One region of the Terriglobus tenax genome, then DNA from elsewhere that is predicted to be linked to it. Evidence: riboswitches for the same ligand, from Rfam matches in the RefSeq annotation. Region 1 holds a riboswitch; the other holds the start of a gene.

Evidence for each region. Region 1 has a riboswitch for S-adenosylmethionine ahead of thrC (threonine synthase). Riboswitches for the same ligand answer to the same signal wherever they lie in the genome.
Region 2: it holds a riboswitch for S-adenosylmethionine, as region 1 does, so the genes downstream of both, OHL13_RS03250 (threonine aldolase family protein) here and thrC (threonine synthase) in region 1, are expected to answer to the same signal.

What each region holds. Positions count from the first base shown of each region.
Region 1 covers NZ_JAGSYA010000004.1:713,544-716,748, forward strand. The annotation lists gene OHL13_RS08440 (pyridoxal phosphate-dependent aminotransferase) at 1-4, shown strand, start outside; gene OHL13_RS08445 (MoaD/ThiS family protein) at 143-424, opposite strand; gene thrC (threonine synthase) at 518-1,798, opposite strand; SAM riboswitch class I at 1,919-2,024, opposite strand; gene OHL13_RS08455 (response regulator) at 2,175-2,495, opposite strand; gene nuoI (NADH-quinone oxidoreductase subunit NuoI) at 2,576-3,079, opposite strand; gene OHL13_RS08465 (molybdopterin-binding protein) at 3,122-3,205, shown strand, end outside.
Region 2 covers NZ_JAGSYA010000003.1:758,186-761,390, reverse strand. The annotation lists gene araA (L-arabinose isomerase) at 1-178, shown strand, start outside; gene OHL13_RS03255 (LacI family DNA-binding transcriptional regulator) at 206-1,288, shown strand; SAM-I-IV-variant riboswitch at 1,336-1,443, shown strand; gene OHL13_RS03250 (threonine aldolase family protein) at 1,500-2,564, shown strand; gene OHL13_RS03245 (GNAT family N-acetyltransferase) at 2,616-3,092, shown strand; gene pcaD (3-oxoadipate enol-lactonase) at 3,078-3,205, opposite strand, start outside.

The DNA.
Region 1 (3,205 bases):
GTAGCTTTTCTGTTTGTCATTTCGGAGCGAAGCGGAGAAATCCGCTTCGCAAGATATAGCAGATCCCTATGGGATAGGGAACAAAAAACAAAGCCCGCCAACCGGCGGGCTTTTCTGACAACTTACAACCGAGCACTGTGAACTAGCAGCACCCACCGGCAATGCTCGGGATCAGCATGATCTCATCGCCATCTTCAAACGTATGCGACTCTCCGCCGAGAAAGCGGATGTCCTCATCGTTCACATACACGTTGATGAACTGGCGCAGCTTGCCGCTCTCGTCCTTGATGTGCGATCCCAGCGCCGGGAACTTCACGCCAAGATCTTCCACCAGTGCGGGCAGATTGGCAGCGGTCGAATCAACCTTCTTAACACCATCCGTGTGACGAACAAACGCAGTCGGCAACAATACTTTTATAGACATCGCGTACTTCCCTTCTTCTCATGCGCTTTTATTTGTCATTCCGCAGCGCAGCGGAGGAATCTGCTTTTCCTGACAACTAAGAGCTAACAACTGTTACCGGGCTACCAGTTCGGCTTCTTCCGCCGCAACCCCGTTGATCTCCTTCAGATACGCATCGAACTCGGCCAGCTTCGGCTTTACTGCGCGTCCAAAGTCATAGCGGCTGGTCAGCACGTCGGTCGTCTTCAGGCCATTGCCGGTAATGCAAACCACCGTCGTCTGGTCCTTGTCGATGCGGCCCTCGGCAATCAGCTTCGCCGTCACGGCAGTGGTGACGCCGCCGGCCGTCTCCGTGAAGATGCCTTCCGTCTCCGCCAGTTCCTGCATGCCGCTGACAATCTCCACGTCCGAAACATCCTCAGCCCAGCCACCGCTCTCGCGGCACAGCTTTGCTGCAAACGGGCCATCAGCCGGGTTGCCAATCGCCAGTGAGCGGGCAATCGTGTCCGGCTTCTGCGGCTCGTGGCGGTCCAGGTTGTTCTTTACCGCGTGCGAGATCGGGGAGCAGCCCGTGGCCTGCGCTCCAAAGAACTTCACATGCTTTGCCTCGACCAGCCCCAGGTACACCAGCTCGTCAAAGGCCTTCTTGATCTTGCGAATCAGTGAGCCGCCGGCCATCGGAACGACAACGTTATCCGGCAGCTTCCATCCCAGCTGCTCGGCAATCTCATAGCCCACGGTCTTTGAGCCCTCGGCATAGTACGGCCGCAGGTTCACGTTTACAAAGCCCCAGTTGTACTCATCGGCAATCTGCGAGCACAGGCGATTCACGTGGTCATAGTTACCATCGATCCGCACCAGGCGCGCGCCATACACCAGCGTGTTGATAATCTTCGCCGGCTCCAGGTCAGCCGGCACCAGGATGCAGCTCTTCAGTCCAAGGCGCGCCGCCTGCGCCGCCACGGAGTTGGCCAGGTTGCCGGTTGAGCTTGCGCCCACCGTCTCAAAGCCGAAGAAACGGGCATTCGCCAGCGCCACGGCGACAACACGATCCTTGAAGCTCAGCGTCGGGAAGCACACCGCGTCGTTCTTGACATACAGATTCGCCGCACCCAGGCGCTTGCCCAGGTTATTTGCCTTCACCAGCGGCGTAAAGCCAACCGGCAGGTCGGGCTGAAAGCCCTCGGGAATGGGAAGCAGAGCGCGATAGCGCCAGATGCTGGCCGGGCCAGAGGAAATGGACTCACGGGTGACCTTGCCCTTCACGGCATCCAGGTCATACTCCAGCTCCAGCGGATAGAAGCACTCGTCACAGGCAGACAGCGGCTGGTTGCCATAGTTCTTGCCGCAGCTCTTGCACTTCAATACGTACGTGACACACGCACCATCGGACATACGTTCTTACTCCCCATGGCGGAGGAAGTCCGGTCCGGTGACGTTGTCTCTCTGGAAGCTGGCCTCAGACCCTGGAACGAGGAGGCACGGGGAAGGAATTGAAAACGTTCCTTACTCCGAATCTCATGTTCCCTGTCGCCAGGAGAGAGTTGACACCGGTACGCCTTTGTTCTGTCCGGTTGTCGTGGCGTCACAGGGCTCGTCCCTCAACCACTCTTCATGAAATTCGCGCTGGACCTTGCGACCCAGCTTGAATGTATTGTTTGTATCACCGCGCTGCCCGGCGGCACAACCTGGAGTGCAGCCAATGGGGATTGGGCGCAGTGAATGGCATCAAACATGTGGAAATCGGCTCCCGCCGGACCTCATGGAGGTTCTACTCGGGCTGGACCATCTCTTTTACGCCCTCGACGAACCGCGCCGGGTCAAACTCCGTCCGCAGGATCTCATCCGGGCAGTCGGTCATCAGAGCTACGCGCCAGTTGCAGACAAAGGCCACCATCTGCTCCGGCTGGGCTGTCTTGATCTCGCTGCACAGCGTTTCGGCGTCATGCACGCCGCTTTCGCCTTCGACATCGATCAGCACCAGGTCATAGTGCCTTTGCCAGAACGCAACCCGCCCCTCGGCCAGATCCATAACGGAGTCGACGTCATAGCCGGAGAGACGCAGAATCTGGTCCCGCAGGGGACGCAGCATGTCCCGCTTGCAGAAATGGAGAATCGTTTTCTTGTGAGGTGCAGACATATGGGGAATCGCTTCCCCTATTTTACGCTGTCCTAAGCGAGAACTTCAGCTTTCTCGGTCGACGATGCCGCACGCGCCGGCAGGATCTGCGAGGGCACCAGAAGATCGTCCTTACGCATCACCAGGCTGGTCGCATTCAGGCTGGCCAGCTCAAAGCCGTGACCGTGCGTGATGGCGTCGGTCGGACATGCCTCGACACAGTAACCGCAGAAGATGCAGCGGTTGTAGTCGATGTTGTAGACCTTCGCGTAACGCTCCGACGAGCTGATGCGCTTCTCTTCCGTATTGTCCGCCGCTTCAATAAAAATGCAGTTCGACGGGCATGCCGCAGCGCACAGGAAGCAGGCAACGCACTTCTCCAGGCCGTTTTCATCGCGCTGCAGCTGGTGCTTGCCGCGGAAACGCTCCTGGAACTGCGCGCCACGCATCGGCCCCTTCCCGTCAGGGTAGTTCTCAACCTCGGTGGGCTGGAACATTTCCTTCAGGGTGATGCTCATACCTTTGGCGATCGCGGCTGCGTTGCTGACGATGGACATGCTTTGAGTATATGACACAGGTGGGCTAGGCTGGTAACCACCATGCGCGACAGCTGCCTTGCCCTCGTCCTCACTCTTGCTTCCCTTCCCGTCCTGGCGCAAAGTGCACAGCCCATGGCGCATGCC
Region 2 (3,205 bases), on a different contig from region 1:
CCTGAAGGTCTCCGCCACCGCATGGATTTATGCTGGCGGAGCGCACCATACCGGCTTCAGCCAGGCGCTTACCATGGAGCATATGGAAGATTTTGCGGCCATGGCGAACATCGAGCTGGTCCGCATTGATGCAGAGACACGGATTCGCGACATACGCCAGGCACTGACACGTGGCTAAATCGCAGGAGATAGAGGGCAACACAGGTTGAAAAAACGCGCACGGTCGACATCGCGAACAGCCTCGAAACGCCTGGACATCCGCACGGTCGCCCAGGCGGCAGGCGTCTCGGTGGCGACCGTTTCGCGCGTCATCAACAAGGTCCCTTCGGTCGATCCGGGGCTTGCGAAAAAAGTGTGGGAGGCGATCCAGAAGCTGGGATACGTGCCCAACACGCAGGCGCGTGCGCTGGTCTCAGGACATAGCAAGCTGCTGGGCGTCATCATCTCGGACATCACCAATCCTTTCTTCCCGGAGCTGATCCAGGGCTTCGAGGACAAGGCGGTGGAGGTGGGCTACGAGACGCTGATCGGCTCCACCAACTACGATCTGCAGCGCATGGAGCTATGTGTGCAGCGCATGCTGGAGCGCAAGGTGGAAGGCGTCGCCGTCATGACCTTCGGCATTGAAGAGCCTCTGCTGGAGCGGCTTTCGTCGCAGGGCATCCCCATGGTGTTTATTGATCTGGCGCCGAAGAAAAAAGATATCTCCACGATTCGCGTGGACTACCAGAAAGGCATCCGGGAGGCGGTGCAGCATCTGGCGGTGCTGGGGCATCGCAGGATCGCATTCATCGCGGGGCCACAGCGCCTGCACTCTGCCGTGACGCGGCTCGAGGCTTTCCGCGCGGCCACCCGTGAGATTGGCCTGAAGATTCCTGCAGGCTCGATCTTCCACGGCGATCACACGGCCGAAGGCGGTGAGCGCGGCGTGGCGCATCTGCTGGCGCTGAAGGAACGGCCGACAGCCATCATGTGTTCCAACGATATGACCGCCATCGGTGCCATGCATGCCCTGGCGCACGCGGGGCTTTCGATACCACGCGATATCTCTCTGATTGGCTTTGATGACATTCGCATCACCGAGTACATGCTGCCGCCGCTGACCACGGTGCGTATGTCAGGCGGGGACATTGCCGCCAGCGCGGTAGCGGCGCTGCTGGATCCTTCCGCGCCACCCAAAGAGGTGGAGACGCGCCTGATTGTGCGGCAGTCGACCTCGGTGCCTGCGGGCACGTTGTCGGACCTGCATGCCGATGCGTCACGCAAACGGCTATCCCGGAAGAGCTGAGCCGTTTCCCGGGTGGTTGCCCCGCCTGCCTGCATCCACTATCCTGTAAAAGACATCAAGAGTTGAGCGAACGCTCAACGCCAACCTGCTCCCCGAGCAAGGTGGCGTCCCGTTTCGAGGGAGATGCGGCCAGTCCGGCAATCATCGGGATTCAAGCTGCAAATTGGCGTACGCTCTGGATGCATACCGTAAGGAAGGTTTGAACGGATTCATGAGTACATCGCCACAGCAGTTCGCCAGTGACAACTATGCCGGAATTTGCCCAGAGGCCTGGGCCGCCATGGAAGAGGCCAATCACGGACATGAGCCCGCGTATGGTGGTGATTCCTGGACCACCCGTGCCGCCGATGCCTTTCGCGCCTTGTTTGAAACCGGCTGCGAGGTCTTTTTCGCGTTCAACGGAACCGCGGCCAACTCCCTGGCGCTCTCTTCCCTGTGCCAGAGCTTCCACAGCGTAATCTGCTCGGACGCGGCGCACGTGGAGACCGATGAATGCGGCGCTCCGGAGTTCTTCTCCAATGGCTCCAAGCTGCTGGTGGCCCCGACACTGGATGGCAAGCTGACACCGGCGGCGATTCGCGCCATTGCGCTGAAGCGTACGGACATTCACTATCCCAAGCCGCGCGTGGTGACCATCACGCAGCCGACAGAAACCGGCCTGATCTATCAACTGGACGAGATTCGAGCGATTGCGGAGACCTGCCGCGAGCTGGGCCTGAAGCTGCACATGGATGGCGCTCGCTTTGCCAACGCCTGTGCCTCCCTGGGCTGTACCCCGGCAGAGATGACCTGGAAGTCCGGCGTGGACGTGCTGTGCTTCGGTGGCACAAAGAACGGCATGGCGGTGGGAGAAGCTGTCCTGTTCTTCGACCACAAAGCGGCAGAGGACTTTGACTACCGCTGCAAGCAGGCAGGCCAGCTGGCATCCAAGATGCGCTTCCTCGCCGCGCCGTGGGTAAAGATGCTGGAGAGTGGAGCCTGGCTGCGCTACGGAGCCCATGCCAATGCCGCAGCTACAAGCTTCGCAGAGCACATTGCCGGGCTGCCGGAGATTGAACTGATGTTCCCGGTGCAGGCAAACGCCGTATTTTTGAAGATCCCGGATTCCATTGCTGACGAGCTGCGCAAGCGCGGATGGAAGTTCTACACCTTCATCGGCGGGGGCGCACGATTTATGTTCGCGTGGGATGCCCAGCCGGAACGCATCCGTGAACTGGCGCAGGACCTGCATGCAATCTGCGGGACACCGGCATCGGAAGCCACTATCGTCCGTTAAGGAACAAGGGCCGGGTCATTCCCCGGCCCCTTCCCTCGCTATTCTCTAGAGATGACGGAAACAGTTCTCTTTCGGCTTGCCGATTTCGAAGACGTCCAGACACAGGCGTTGCTGGCGCTTCACCTGGCCGGCATGCGCGAGTCCTCTCCAGCAGAAGCAGTCTTCGCCCTGGATCTCTCCGGTTTGCAGAAACCGGAGATTACGGTTTGGACGGCGTGGCGGGGCGAACGTATTGCGGGCGTGGGCGCCTTGCGCATGATGGATGCAACGCTGGCGGAGATCAAATCCATGCGGGTGCATCCAGACTTTTTAGGGCAAGGCGTTGGTCGTGCGATGCTGCGGCATATCGTCGGGGAAGCAAGATCACGTGGTGTAACCCGACTGAGCCTTGAGACTGGCAGAGGCCCAAGCTTTGACGCGGCACTCACGCTCTATCGCAGCCATGGGTTTGTGGACGGAGGAGCATTCGGAGATTACACCGATAACGGCTTCAGCCAGTTTCTCCACCTTGCGTTAGACCGAAGCTAAAAAACCAGCCGCTGTCGCATTCCACTTCTCCGGCGTATTGATGCATGCCAGATGGCCGGAAGGCAGCTCGGCATACTTCGCTCCGGGGATTTGCTGGGCGAGGTATTGGAGGT